One region of the Methylocaldum sp. GT1TLB genome, then DNA from elsewhere that is predicted to be linked to it. Evidence: riboswitches for the same ligand, from Rfam matches in the RefSeq annotation. Region 1 holds a riboswitch; the other holds the start of a gene.
What was found. A riboswitch is a leader RNA that binds a small molecule or an ion and turns the genes downstream of it on or off. The one in region 1 is predicted to bind cyclic di-GMP.
Positions count from the first base shown of each region.

Region 2: another riboswitch for cyclic di-GMP. It lies ahead of ACR2R1_RS20885 (zinc-dependent metalloprotease family protein); the one in region 1 lies ahead of ACR2R1_RS18615 (VPLPA-CTERM sorting domain-containing protein).

Region 1 is NZ_CP194898.1:4,205,617-4,213,377, forward strand. It holds gene ACR2R1_RS18605 (bifunctional diguanylate cyclase/phosphodiesterase) at 1,336-3,243, opposite strand; gene ACR2R1_RS18610 (transglutaminase-like cysteine peptidase) at 3,240-3,848, opposite strand; cyclic di-GMP riboswitch class I at 4,979-5,056, shown strand; gene ACR2R1_RS18615 (VPLPA-CTERM sorting domain-containing protein) at 5,217-5,987, shown strand; gene ACR2R1_RS18620 (hypothetical protein) at 6,019-7,587, shown strand.
Region 2 is NZ_CP194898.1:4,726,721-4,734,481, reverse strand. It holds gene ACR2R1_RS20895 (IS701 family transposase) at 1-131, shown strand, start outside; gene ACR2R1_RS20890 (M12 family metallo-peptidase) at 328-1,977, shown strand; cyclic di-GMP riboswitch class I at 3,170-3,257, shown strand; gene ACR2R1_RS20885 (zinc-dependent metalloprotease family protein) at 3,344-5,191, shown strand; gene ACR2R1_RS20880 (cistern family PEP-CTERM protein) at 5,338-6,054, opposite strand; gene ACR2R1_RS20875 (transposase) at 6,226-7,182, shown strand; gene ACR2R1_RS20870 ((2Fe-2S) ferredoxin domain-containing protein) at 7,502-7,761, shown strand, end outside.

The DNA.
Region 1 (7,761 bases):
CTCCGCTGGCGCCCAAGCTTCGGCTTGGGCGCCCCGCCCGAGAAGCTCCCGCTTCTCAACGTCGGTTCCCAAACGGGAGTTTGGGAACCAGCACACACCCAGTGCAGGTCGCTTCAGTCGTACACCCTCAACCGACAGCACGGTTTCTATGCCTTTGGGTTCCAGGGCGTCGCTCGATGATTTCCGGCGCTTTCATGCCGAGAAGGTCAACGACAAAAAAATCTTTCAGTTTTTGTTTATTAAATCGAAGTTCTGTGAAGATTTTGTTAAGGGTCTGTGACATTTTGAGAAATTTCGATGGCGGCCTATTGGTGGTTCGGAATGTGGTCGCTCTTGGCCCCGGCGGACGGCTCCGGGACCGATGGCGAACCAGAACATGCGAGAGGGCGTATACGGTGTTTTCGTAACGGGCGGCGTGAGCTGCTTGCTGAATAGCAGTCCGACGTCGATCCGCGTTTAGGTGAAAAGTCTCCCGTCGGATTCGGATTTCTAAGGATTCAGCTGCAAACTCTGAGCCAAGGACTCGTGTTTCGCTGAATCAATGGGATAGGATGAAAATCTACGGTGGGCGTAAAATTCGCTGACGCCAGGAAAATACCCCAGGCGCACCGTTTCAGGTATTTTTCCAAATCGCTTTCAATCAGGAATTGTTTTGTAGGGCGGGTTAGGCCGCGAGGCCGTAACCCGCCGAACGGCCTCGGATCGGTGGGTTACGCTTCGCTAACCCACCCTACGATAATGTTCGCTTGAATGTTGAATGTTGAATGGATTTACAAGGCGTCTGAAGCGATCCGTTCGTCGCCGGGAAGAGACATCCCCTCCGGCAGGCGAATTTTCCGGTTTGGTGTAGCGTCTCCAGTAAGTCGGGAAGGGATTCCCGACCTACTGACTTAGTCCGGCCGCCATTTTGGAGTGCGGAGCGGCTTTCCCAATTCACACCGCTAAGCCACGGTGGAGAATGTTCTAAGTACATTCCGCAAATATTTGCGGGATCTCGACAGATTGGCTTGACTGGCGGGGTTGTCCTGCAGGTTGCCTATGCCGCAAGACTTCCCTGAATGTACTTAGGGCGTTTTCATCTCGCTCGTACGGCAAAACAGGCTTGGCGGACGTCGTTGGCGCCTTCGGCTAGGGTAGATCGATTCAATCTTTCGTAGGTCGGCAATCCTTTGCCGACGAACCCGTTGGCCCAACGGCGGCGTCGGGAAGGGGGGCTTCGGCGCTCCCGAAGACGCCGTTTGCGATTGGAAGGGTCGCGACTAAAGCGACCGTTTGCGATTGGGAAGGGATTCCCGACCTACTCGCCAGTGCCCGTACAGTAGGTATGAAAACGTTCTAGCTCGCCTTCTCGAACACACGGCCTTGCACCGCGTCGAACCCGAGGCCAAAAAGCAGATCGGCCTCGTCCTCCCGTTCCACGCCGGTGGCGGCAACGCGGATACCCAACTCTCGTGCGTATTGGCATAGCGCCTTGAGCAGGGCCTGATTGCCGGCGTCATCGAATATCCGGCGGCAGAGAGCCCCTTCCACCTTTACCCAATCCGGCATCAATTCGTTTAACCAGGCCAGTGCGCCGGGATAGGGCATGAAGCGATCCAGCACGAACCGAAAACCGTCTCTCCTGAGCTCGCTAACGGACTCGGCCGCTTGCGGGGCTAAAATCAGCCGATTCAAGGGGACTTCTATGGCCAGATTTGATCGAGCGGGCACTTTATGTCTAAAAGATTGAGCGAATCCCGGCTGCATGATGGTGGCCACCGACAAATTGACGGACCACGCCGCTTCGGGTTTTTCCGCCATCGCTTCCTGAAGGCGCGCGACGACAAGTTTGTCCAGCATCGGAGCCAGATCGGTTTCCTCGGCAATGTGCGCCAAGGCGCCTGCGGAAAGCCGTAATCCGTTTTCCGTCACGATGCGCGCGAACACCTCGTAATGCTCGGGTGCCGAAGCGTTCCGGCACATGAGCGGCTGCCGCTCCAGTTCCACTTGACCGTTGCCCAAAGCCTGCCGCAGCAATGCGAGCCGGCCGCTCCCGCCCGGCGTCGGATCTGCCTCCGCAATCCGAAAGCTCCCGCTGGACCCCATCTGCGCGTCGCGCAGCGCAGCGTCCGCCCGGGCGAGCAGTGCCGTGCTGCTATCGCCGGAAGAGAGGGCCGCCCCGATATGGACGGTGCAGGACGAAGCGATTCCGGTCTCGAGCAAAGCCATGACCGTCGATTGGGCGAGGTGATGGGTCAGATCGTTCAGGCAATCGGCATCGGCGTGCTCCAACAGCACGGCAAACTGCGCGCCGTCGATTCGCGCCGCCGAGCCGTGCGTCTTTTCGGCGACAGCTTCCACAACATCGGCGAGAAATTTGACGACAAGATCTCCCGTATCGCGTCCGAATCGGCGATTGCATTCCGCCAGTCCGGTGAGCTGAAGGATGGCAATGGCGTGCTGCGTTCCGGATATTGCCAGGGCCGCGTCCAGCGATGCGAGAAAATACGCGCGATTGAAAAGACCGGTTTGCCGGTCGTGGTGGAGATCCCGCTGTAGTTTCTCGATGGTTTCCATCTTCGCGTTCAGCATGCGCCGCACCGCTTCCGACATACGGTTGAACGCCGAGCCGATATGATGCAGTTCGCGAATACGGGGCAGCTCCGCCAAAGGCTCGAACTTGCCTTCGCCGATGCGAAGCGCCAGATTTTCCAGCCGGTCCAGCGGACGTAATGCCTTTTGCAGCAGCCATACCGACAGCAGCGCGGAGATCAGCCAGAAACCCAGAGTCCAGCCCAGGATGGACCAGGTCATCTGCCAAAGTTGGCTATATCCGAAACCGGGATGGCTGGCCACGTCGACCACGGCTGAAAGTTTCCAGCCGGCCATCGATTCGGCCCGACCCGCGGGAGCGTCGAACGGCACGCGGCTGATGAACCACTCGGGAGCGCCGTCCACTTTCAAGGGGAGTTCCCGCTCCACGACGGATTCGCCGTTGGGGCGGATCACGGCGATACGCCGGTAGTAGCCGCTATCGTAGAGAGCGTCCACCGCATTGGCCACCGCCGCGGTGTCGTTGCTCGCCAGCGCGGGCGATAGTTCCAGCGCCAGAGTGGTTGCCGTTTCTTGCGCATGAGCGTGCAACTGGCGTTGCAGAAAGCCGTGGGTATTCACCAGGCCGGTGGCGAAAAGAGCCAGCCCCAGCAGCAGAAACAGCAGACCGAGCAGCAGGACCAGCAGGGTTTTCAGGCTCATCGTCGTCATCGAATCGCTCCCGTCTTTTCGTGGTGCATGCGCGCCAACAGATCGTTCCAGTGGCGTATGTCGGACGCTTCACCCAGTTTGCCATGCTGCCCGCGCTGCTTGGCCGACCACAACCCCTCCGCATTGAAGCTCATGGTCGGCGCTAGATCGGTCCGCGCGGCGGCCGGCCGGATATCGCCGATCAGATTGTCCAAAATCAGCGGTTCGGATGCCGGGGCGGGATAGTAGGCCAGGACCATGTGCGGCTCCATGCGGCTCAGCTGTGGCCGCCAGACCCGGACATAAGTGACCCGCAATCGGTCGGGAGCCACTCCTGCCGCTCGAAGGGTGAAATATTTGGCCAGGGCGAAATCCTCGCAGTCGCCGCCGTTGGCGGCCAGGAGTTCCACCGGAGTCGCCCAGTAGTCGCGGCGCGCCCATTGGTCAGGGTCGGAGATATTGGGCAGGCGGTTGAAGAAATCGTTGACTCGCGCCAGCTTCTCTTGTTCGCCGGCACTGCCCAGATGCAGAACCAGGTCGCGCCACGCCGACAGACGTTCGACGGCCGCCAGGCCATAGCGCTGGCCGACCAGTTCCAAGGTTCGTGCATTGGGGAGCAGGTCCATTTCGACGCCCGCCACGGCAAGGACCGCAAAAGCGGCGCTCCATATCAATAAGCGTTTCAAGAGCTAAGGGGGGTGATTTGAAGGAAGCGTATCTTGCCCCATCTCGGCGAAATTTCGCCACCTCATAACCCGGTGCTTCAGCGTTTTTCACTGAAGTGTAGCGGCGTGGCTTGGGAAGCCGCCCCGTACCTCTAAGTGCCTATCTCAGTAGGCCGTTCGCCCAGAGCCGAGTCGAAGGGTTTTTGAAACCTACTGGGATAGGCTCTAAATGTAGGCCGAAACGAGCGGCCGTAGCTCGGCAATCCTTTGCCGACGAAGGCGTCCGGATGCAGGCCCGGCTAAGCGTCAGCGCTTGATGGCAAACGGTCGCTGCTATACAGGTCAGCGGACCGCCATTCCGGTATGGATTTTCGCTGGCTCCCAAGCTTCCGCCTGGGAGCTATACCCGAGCAGCTCGAGCTTCTCGAAACATCATTCGAATCGAGAAGCGGGAGCTTCTCAACGTCGGTTCCCAAACGGGAGTTCGGGAACCAGCCTAACGACGGAGGCATGCCGGATCAATCGGTTGCAGGCCGGCTGGCACCGAACCGCGGAGTAGGTCGGGAATCCCTTCCAATCGCAAACGGTGTCTCCGGGAGCGCCGGAGCCACCCTTCCAATCGCAAACGGGCCTTTAATCGGCCCCTTCCAATCGCAAACGGTCGCGTTAATCGCGACCCTTCCCGACGGGATTTGTCGGCAAAGGATTGCCGACCTACCACCTGATACACCGGGCAAGGCGCTCGGAAGAAGTCAGGTCCGGCGGTGCCCTTCCTCGATTCCCCCGCCTTCATGTTGCGAATCCGTAAAGTCGTTCAGCGAAAAAGCTACAGCCGGGGCAGCTTGCAATCATCTGCGACTTAAAGTTTTGAAAAAAAAACACAGCACGCAAATGTAATCCAAAACAAAGACTTAGTTGATGCGCGGGAGCCGTGCGTTGAGTTTTTTCAAAAAATTTCATCGGTGTCACACAAACTTAACTTGGTTGTAAAAAAGCGACATTAAAGTCTGTCTCGCCTTCAAAGGGACGGAAGAAAACCGCAGTGCGGTTCAGTTGCGGCCGGGGAGCAGGAGCCCGGTCCAGGAGGGTTGCTAGGACAAAGCCACACTCGTCGCGAGGCGGGGCCGGAAAGCCACGGGTCTTGATTGCAAGATAGCCGGGTTGCCACACCAACGTTGATGGCAGCCCGGCTTTTTTGTTTTCGGTGCCTGAAAAACGGCACAAAAAAGCCGGTCGCCGAAAAGCGACCGGCGAAAACGGCCCTGCAGATAAACCTTGAGAAGACGTCTGCAAGGTATTTTCAACCGCAATTTTAAACAAGGCATGGAAATGAACAAACTGAAAGCGATTACCGCCGGCGTGCTATTGGCTTTGGGCGCCACCGGCGCAGAAGCGTCGATTAGCGATGGGCAGTATCCGAACGTGGGCGAATTGTTCGTGTCGATTTTCGATCCCAGCGCGAACGGCGGCCTGGGTCGCACCTACTTCCGCGATCTCGACGTTTCACTCACTGACGTGCTGAACGCCGGTTCGAACTGGGCGTTCAGCGTCAATCTGGGTGCTGACGCCAATTATGCCGGCTTTGCCGGCAAGGCAGACCTGCAGTACAACATCGCCGCCGTGTACACCCTCGACGAGGGCGGTGCCAATATCGATCAATGGGGTATTCTGGCTACCGGGTCTTCGTTCAACGGCGGTTTCGGTAATGTTTTATCCACGATTACCAACATTCAGGGCTATATCAGCAAACTGAACACCGCGCTGGGCGACAACGTGTCGGGCGTCGTGGATAACGGGCTGCCGCAGTCCTGGGACGACGGCAACTGGGGTCCGCTGATGGGCGCCGCTCCCAGCGTGTTCGCCTCCACCGCCGGCGGCGTCGACCTGGCAACCCTTTTCTTCCACGTGACCAATAACACCGGCGACGACAGCGACGGCATCGTCAATCAGATTGCCGGGCGCTGGCTGCTGTCGAGCAACGGCACCCTGGAATTCGGCCCGGCCGGCTCCTCTCCGGTACCGGTTCCCGCGGCGATCTATCTGCTTGGCTCCGCTCTGGCCGGCTTGACCCTGGTCAGCCGCCGCGGCCAGAAAGCGTAATCTCCCAAATATCCTTAACGGAGAAAATTCGATGAAAGTCAATCGTTTGTCTGTCGCCATGGCGGCAACGGCGCTGCTCGGCGCCGGCGAAGCCTTCGCTCTCGCTCCCGGCGCGGCCGTGGATATCGAAATCTGGGCATCCGGCGCCACCGCACAGGACAAGGGCGTGGAAGCGCTCTTTTCCGAACTCTGCGTGGCCGGATCTCTGGATATCTACCGCGACAACGCCAACGCGTCCAAGCCGGGAGCGCAGCACTCGGCTTATTTCTGCCGGCTCGACTCCACCAAGGTGACCGGCCTCGGCACCGTAAATCCGAACGTGTTGTTCCACAAGCGTTCTCAGGGCGGCTCGGCGCAGGGCGTAACGCCGCTGATTCTCGATCAGGCGATCACGCACATGGAGATCAACAACGGCAACTGCACCAAGACCGCGCCCGACAGCTTCTACCGCTGCCGAGTCAGCAGCGCGGGCGACACCATTCTGCACGAGTCGGATCTCGGCGTAAGCGACGTCAACCCGGATCTGTTCCGCGGGGTCAACGCGCCCAGGGAGGACGGCGTGAAGCAGCCGGATGTCACGACCGCCCAGGTTTCGAGCTTGCTGGACGTGACCCCGGCCGCGGGCCTGGTGTTCGGCATTCCGGTAACGCTGTCTCTTTATACCGCCCTGCAGGACGCGCAGATGGACCAGGGCCGGATCCCCGCCGGTTGCGCGCTGGGGGATGACAGCAATCCCGATTGCATGCCCAGCCTCAGCTCCGAGCAAGTGGCTTCGCTGCTGGCCGGCAAGGTGCAGAACTGGAACCGGTTCAAGGTTCAGATCGGCGCGGCGTCCGTCAACTTTTTCGACAATTATTCCGGCGGCATGAATCTGACCGACAACAAGGTGGCCATCTGCCGCCGCGTCGACGGTTCTGGCACGCAGGCGCAAGCCAACGCGGTGTTCCTGAACAATCCGTGCATGAGCGGCGCGGTCAATCCGGTGGGCGGTACCAATAACTTGAGCGGACCGATCGTGCCCTCGACCAACCTCGCCCTGAACGGCGTCGGCCAGTCGGGCTCCGGGGACGTGGACAACTGCCTGGCCGATTTCAACGACGGCACCAACACCGGCGGATCTGGTAACACGTCCAAGCGCTGGGCGATCGGCATCCAGAGCCTGGAGAAGAACTCCGGCAGGGATAAGAACGGCAATCCCATTGCCCGCAAGAACTACCGCTTCGTGAAGATCGACGGCGCCGCGCCGACGCTGGCCGAGGTCGCTGCCGGCCGCTACCCGGACTGGGTGGAGCAGACCTTCCAGTGGCGCAAGGCTTCGGTGGGCGGCCCGACGGGAGACGTGCTGACGATCCTGCAGAAGATCGCTCAGGACGCCAGCAAGCCGTCGATCGTGAAAGACCTGAACGTGGAGTTCAACCATCCGTTCGGCCAGTCGGGCTTCCTGGCTCTCAGCACCAACGGCACCAACGCCCAGACCTTCCCATTCGATGCGGCCAACAATCCGACGATCAACCTGACCCATAAACAGGGTTCTTCGCTGGACAACTGCCGCGCGCCGACGGTCAACACCACTGCCAACAAAAATCTGTTGGATCTGTAAAGGACAAGGGACCGGCTGGGATGCCTGAAGGGCCGCGGGCCATTCGGCTCGCGGCCAAGGCAGGGAAGGGGGATGGGGCTTTTCGCCCATCCCCCGCTTGCGTTTGTGCGGCGAGCGATCGAAGAGAGGCCTAACGGATGTTTTCGGTCCGGCGAGCCACGATTGCGAAGGTGC
Region 2 (7,761 bases), 520 kb from region 1:
GTGGGTTGGACGAGTATGAGGGACGGACGTGGGACGCCTGGCATCGGCATATCACCTTGGCGCTGCTGGCCCAGGCGTTCTTGGTGGCTATGAGCACCCAAGCGAAAAAAGGGGCACTGAGGCCGGCTTGATCCCATTTACTGCCCCGGAAGTCCGCCGCTTGCTGGTCCACGTGCTCTGGACCCGGCGTCCCGAGGCGGCGCATGTGCTGGCCTGGTCACTCTGGCGGCGCCGTCATCAGTGGCGCGCCAGGCAGTGCCATTACCGACGCCGCTGTCGTGGTCGTCCACCATAACTGCGACTGTAGTACTAAGAGGAGCTAAAAAAATGAAGAAGCACTTGATCTTGAGTCCGTTATACCTGTCTCTGGCCTTCTCGGGGGTAAGCCATACGGCCGTCGCCGAACGAAAATTGCCTGAAGACTTATTTCAGGACGTTTGGAACGCCATACCGGACACCTATCTGCCTCCTCAAGCCAAAAAAGGCAGACATCGTTCGGTCCGGCCTAATTTCGACAGACTCAAAGCAGATGCCATAAATCTGAATATTTTCAATGACACGCTTCTGGTCGCCGAGAAAGACCGTATCGTCGACAATGTTCAGGGGCATTCCGCCTGGGTTGGTCATCTGCAGGGCGAACCCGACAGCGAAGTCATTCTGGCTGTGATCGGAAAAGCCATGTCCGGAACCATCAAGCGGGGGAATGGTGAAATCTACGAGATCCTTGCCAACGATGATGATACTCATACCGTCCGGCAGGTGGACCCGAGAAAGATTCTGCCTCACAAACACCCGATTCCCGATGTTGAAATGGACCCAGATCTAGCCAACGCGCCGGTCAGTTCGGAAGCCGAGACGGCCGCCATCGAGCCGCCGATGGCCGCAGCCACGACCACCGATACGATCGTGGACCTGATGGTCGTCTATACGCCGAAGGCACGCGCCAATGCCGGCGGCACCTCGGGCATTCAGGCCAAGATCGTGAAAGCCGTCGAGGCCGCCAATCAAGCCTATATCAACAGCAAAGTTCATATGAAGCTAAACCTGGTGCGCATGGCCGAGGTCAACTACACGGAAAGCGGCGATATGGCCCGCACGCTTAATGATCTTCGCGGCACAACGGACGGCAAGATGGACGTCGTACATTCCTGGCGCAACCAATACGGTGCTGATCAAGTGACCCTGGTTTCCGCCGACGCCAATTACTGCGGTATCGCCTATCAAATGACGCGGCTGAGTAGCTCCTTTGCACCTTATGCGTTCGCTGTCGTGCATGACGACTCAAGAGCGTACTGTCTCGCCGCGCAAACTCTGGCGCACGAACTGGGCCATAACCAGGGCAACGCGCATGACCGCGCCAACTCCAGCTATGCCGGCATTTATTCCTACTCTTATGGGCATCGTCTGTGCCAAAGCGGCGGTTTCCGGACGGTTATGTCTTACGCCTGCACCAGGGCAACGCGCATTTCGAATTTCGCCAATCCTAGCGTTTACTACAACGGCAAACCCACAGGAATCGATCCGAACATAAATCCCTCAAAGGCCGCGGCGACCGCCTGGTCGATGGAGAAAGCCCGAGCCACGGTTGCCGCGTGGCGTGCCAGTAAAGTGGCCGCTTCCGCTCCGGCGACTCCAAGCAGGCTGGCAGCTTTCTCTCAATCCGACGATGGAATCAATCTTCGCTGGATGGATAACTCGGATAACGAGGAGGGATTCAAAGTGGAGCGCTCCCGCGATGGAGTCAACTGGGAAGAGGTAGCGTTACTCGGCTCCGACATCACCAGTTTCTCAGACACAGGACTCAACCCGAACGGCGAGTACTCGTATCGCGTATCGGCCTATAACGGCATAGCCGAGTCCAGCCCCAGTGAAGTCGTGACAACGGCAACAGCGTCGGTTGTCAATGGCGTTACGGGAAGGACCGACAACGACGCCGATAATGAGCGTCGGCGATATCGCTTTGGTCGCCGCATTTGATCGAATGTCGAATATCGTAGCGTTACGCTTTATCTGATCTTGATCGAGTAGCACCGGCTGGAATCTGCCACTGAGGCAAAAATTCGTTATCTAAGTACATTCAGGGAAGTCTTGCGGCATAGGCAACCTGCAGGACAACCCCGCCAATCTGTCGAGATTCCGCAAATATTTGCGGAATGTACTTAGGGCATTTTCATACCTACTGTACGGGCACTCGCGAGTAGGTCGGGAATCCCTCCCAATCGCAAACGGCGTCTTCGGGAAGGGCGTGGCCGGCGCTCCCGGCCAGGCCGTTTGCGATTGGAAGGGTCATCCCAGCGCTCCTGGGATGACCGTTTGCGATTGGAGCGCCGAAGCCCCCCTTCCCGACACCATGTCCCGGTCGAGCGTCTTCGTCGGAAGGGTCGCGACCAAAGCGACCGTTTGCGATTGGGAAGGGATTGCCGACCTACGAATGCTTGAATCCATCCACCCGAGCCGAAGGCGCCAACGACTTCGGCCAAGCCTGTTTTGCCGTACGAGCGAGATAAAAACGCTCTAAGCCCGAACTATCATACGTATCCATCAAAGGGTGCCCGTATGACAGTTCGGGTGAATCGAGTCAGGACTGCAAACCGCTCCGCTCTTAGCCATTCCAAGACGATCTTCCTAGTGTCGCCAGCCGGAATAATCGGACAAATCGCCGCTGGATAACGCGTTTTTCTCGTTTTTTCCTGGAAATGGCCAGTGACACATGCCGCATGGCTGTTGCCAAATGGAGACATGTTTTGCCCGGCCACTCCATGGAACCGGTCATTTTCTGACTCAAGTCCTGCTCTGCATACAAGAGATTCAAGGATTCGCCAGACCGATCACCAACGAACATCGGATTGGCATACGGCGTGCTAAACCGCCATGGCACCGGATAACGTTTGACGTGTCAGCCACTCCGGTGTCGTAGCAACGCTACAAACTCAAAAGAAGCTGCGATTCGCTTAACCTGTGCCAAGGGGGGTACGGGCAGCAATGCATCGTTTATCCGAAGGTGAGGAGCCACCCGGCGAACGATTACGGCCACTGATAAAAAACAACAATCAATGCCTACATGAAACAATCTACAACACTTTTTTGCCGACTCAATCACACAAATTCCCTAGATTTAGACCAATCTTATTTCTACAGAAAAATCGAGCCGCTGACCTAATGCCGCTTGATCTGAAAAAGGCAAAACCATCGAAAGGTGGTGGCGCAAAGTTACCGGTCTACGGGAGCCAGGCTCCTATGACAGCGGGATTGCCAGCTCAAGCCAAAGGTTGCTTTGGTTTGTCTCATCCCCGCGGGTTCCCAGAGACCATCGCCGTCAACTCGACTCTTAGGGGACCACAACGTGAGCAACAAGACTCAGCATTCTAAGTTCACCGCTGCGCGCCGCAAAAATATCCTCGGACTGGCTGGCGTATTTGCAGCCTTAACGTCTATTGTGGGTGTCGTCCATGCGGCGCCGCCGCAGCGCTTATTCAGCGACACGAATCTGACCCTGCCCACGCAGGCCAAGGCGCAGATCAAAGCCATCAAGGGCCGCAGCCGGGGCGTAGCCATCGACTTCAACGCGGTGAAGGCCGATACGCTCACCCTCGAACTGCTCAACGACACCACGGTTACCGCCATCCGCGATCGTATCGAAGACATCGACGGCCGTTTGTCCTGGGTCGGTCATATCGAAGGGCAAGAAGGCAGCAGCGAGGTGATCCTCGCCGTTCGGGGGCAGGCGATGTTCGGAACCGTCGTGATGGACGACGGCAGAATGTTCGAGATCGCCTACGCCGGCAATAAAACGCATGCCGTCCGCCAGATCGATCCCAACAAGACCGCTCCGCATTCGGAACCCCTCGCGCCGGATATTAATGCCGCCGGTGAATTGGCCGGTACAACGACATCCTCGACTAGCCCGTCCACCGCAGCCGCCAGCACCGGCCAAGTCATCGATCTGCTGGTGGTCTACACGCCTCAGGCCCGCGTGAATGCTGGCGGCGTCTCGGGCATAGAAGCCAAGATTATTAACGCCGTTACCAAGGCCAATCAGGCCTACCTGAACAGCCAGGTGGACATGCAGTTGAACTTGGTAAACATGGCCGAAGTCAGCTATACCGAGACGGGCAACATGTCGACCAGCTTGTCGGATGTCACCGGCACCAGCGATGGCAAAATGGATGAGGTACACTCCTTACGCAACCAGTACGGCGCCGATCAGGTGGCGCTTATAACTGCTGAAAGCAACTACTGCGGCATCGCCTACGTGATGAATAGCCTGGGTTCCTGGTTCGCTCCGTATGCGTTCGCCGTCGTGCATGACGATTCCAAGTACAACTGCCTCGGCAACGATACCCTGGCGCATGAATTGGGCCACAATCAGGGCAACATGCACGACCCGGACAATTCCGCCTACGCCGGCGTGTACCCCTACTCTTATGGTTACCGGATCTGCGGCGTGTTCCACGATGTCATGTCCTACAGTTGCAGTTCGCCACGAATATCGCACTTTTCTAATCCTAACGTTTATTACAATGGCCAGCCGACCGGGGTGGCGAACTACCAGGACACCGCCCGTTCCATGAATGGCACCAGCGCCACCGTCGCCAGTTTCCGGTCCTCGACCACGACCACCACGACGCCCACGGTTCCGACTGACCCCACAAGTTTGGCGGCGACTACTCAATCATCCAGCAGTATCGCCTTGACGTGGACGGATAAGTCTAGCGACGAAACCGGATTCAAGGTGCAGCGCTCGCTGGATGGCGTCAATTGGAGCGAAGTCGCTTCGCTCGGCAGCAACGTCACGAGTTTCACCAATACTGGCCTCAGCGCCAGCACCACTTATTCTTACCGTGTCTACGCCTACAACAGCGTCGGCAACTCCGCCTTCTCCAATACCGCCTCGGCGACCACCTCGGCTAACAGCGTCGACACAACTCCGCCCACGGTTAAAATCACCAGCCCCTCCAATGGCGTGAAGGTCGGTAACTCGACAAAAATTACCGGCACTGGCAGCGATAACGTCAAATTGCAGGGGCTGAAGCTGGCCATCGACGGCGCCGTGCGAGCTTCAACCAGCGGCGGCTCGATCTCTTATAACTGGAACACCCGCAGCATCGCGAAGGGCACGCACACGATCACGCTGACTGGCACCGATGCGGCGGGTAACACCAATCAAACGTCGATTCAGATTTACAAATGAAAAGGAATTGCAGGATTGCCTAGGGGTTGACAGAAAAGGTTTCTGCCAAAAAACGGATATTCTTCAGCAAACCTCAAAGAAAAAGCCGTCCCAATGGGACGGCTTTTTAGTTTGCCTGATCAGAAGTCTTTGTGATCTTTTCAGAGCTATGCCTTTTTTCTTCTCCAATTCCTAAAGCCTAGACCAAGCAGACCGGCTCCCAAGAGTGATAAGACGCTCGGCTCTGGAACGGTTATATCGGGCGGTGGAGGAGGAGGCGTAGTTGGAACCGATATGTCACCGAGCACTTTGTCAGAACCTTGTCCATTTGAACCAACCTCCTGAAAACGTGCGTAGCAGCTTGTGCTCGCATAGCAGTCATCCAAAGTGTTGATAAATGCGCTAGTGATGCCAGCTCCATCCAAAATAGGATCTGTGATGAAATCAAGCGAGACTTGCGCAGTTAAGCCTTCGGTAAGCCCGCCATTCGGACTTCCACCCGAGAAATTACTGTTCAACGCGATAGCGATATCGACTTGGTTATACGGATTTAAGGTCACATTGAATAACAGATTAGGGAAATAGCCCGATAGATCTTCATAAGTTCCCGCTACAACACTCACACCCGTTGGCAGGTCGAAGCCGAATCCCATAAGTGTCGAACCTATGTTTGTGGGGGTAAGATTCGCTATATCCAATAACAAATTGAACTCACCAGGAGGCGGAGCAATGTCGGTGAACGTAAAGCCCACGCTCGCTTTCGATCCGGTATTTTCAGTGCTGCCGTATTGACTGTCGTAATTCAAGGTAAACGCCGGCGTAGCACTAGCATCAACTCCCCCTATAAGAAGGAGCCCGCCAAATAAAATTTTTAGAATTTTCATAGTCATTTCTCGTTGTAGTATCTCTCCACAAAACGTCGAATGCATCAAGTGTGCCACCCCAAAGAGACCAACGAGTATATATGCGGGGATCTGATGTCAGAGCTGGGGTCAGGCTTTTATTATTTGGTTTGCATGCTATTGTTACCGTAGTTTTCGATAAGGCTTAGCTTCATGGCCAGAAAACCCCGCATCCACATCCCCGGCGCTGTCTATCACGTCATGCTCCGCGGCAATGCCGGACAGCCTATCTTTTTTCACGATGAGGACAGAGACGTTTTCGAGGAATTGGTTGGCGAGGGCGTCTCCCGTTTCGGTCACCGTATTCACGCCTACTGCTGGATGCCGAACCATGTCCACTTGGCGGTTCAAATCGGCGATGTGTCGCTTTCAAAAACCATGCAACACCTGGCTTTTCGTTACACGCGGTGGATCAACAAGCGCGAAAACCGGATCGGCCATCTGTTCCAGGGCCGATTCAAGGCGATCCTGATCGATGCCGATGCTTATCTGCTCGAACTTGTTCGCTATATCCATCTCAATCCAGTCCGGGCAAATTTAGTCCACGATCCTGCCGAGTATCATTGGAGCGGACATCGAGCTTACCTCGGCCTAGATCGCGTTAGCTGGCTTACGACAGAGTGGATCTATTCCCAGTTGGCTCAAGATGTGGCGACAGCACGGGAGCGTTACGCACGTTTCATCGCGGGAGGATTGGACGAGGGTCATCGGGAAGATTTCCATAGGCGCACTGTGGAGGGGCGCATACTCGGGGATGAATATTTCGCCGAGAATGCGCTAAGGCAGTCCGATAAGGCATCACGAGCACAAATTAAACTTGAATCGATCATTAGCGTAGTCTGTGCGGCTCGCAAGATGGATTTGGATCAGATCAGCGGTGCAGACCGTGGCCGAGCGGGCGCCGCGGCTCGTGCGCTGATCGCGTACTTAGCATTGGAACTCGGCGCTGCCACCTTGACTGAGGTCGGCAACTTCCTCAACCGCGATATATCGACCTTGAGCACGGCGGTCAGTCGCTTACGGGAGCGCATAAAGCAAGAATCCGAATTGGCAGCGGAAGCCAAACGATTGATGAATCTTTTGGCCATTAACAAAATTAACAAAGCCTGACCCTTCATATTTTGCCGGTTCGCAGGCCATGTAAATTTTCATCCCACGCTTCTGGCGTTACGCACTGCTCTTAATATGTAAAAATTCTTGACACACTCAGAATGAAAACCGAAGCCAACAGGCTCTTAACGTCAAATGAATCAGTGGTTTTTGACAAAATTGTGAATTAAAACAAAGCCATAAGGCCGTAAATTTTGTTGACAATTACACTCGGAAAAACGCGCACACAGGCAAGGTATCCGCAACATGGACCGGATGCGTGATATAAATCAATAGCTGCGACGGCTTTTTTTTGCGATCTCTTTAAGCCAAGAAACGAATGACTGAAAGCGACATCGATAAAAACTTGCGTACTATCGCTCAAGTCCTAGCGATCTCCGCAACCAAGCGACACATCTTTCTCTGCTGTGATCAGACCAAGCCAAAGTGTTGCCGCAAAGAAGAGGGGCTTGAATCCTGGGAATATTTAAAGCGCCGACTGGATGAGTTAAAGCTGACCGGCTCGGCCGGAATCCAGCGTACCAAGGCCAATTGTCTGCGGGTGTGCCGTCATGGGCCGATTGCAGTTGTCTATCCGGA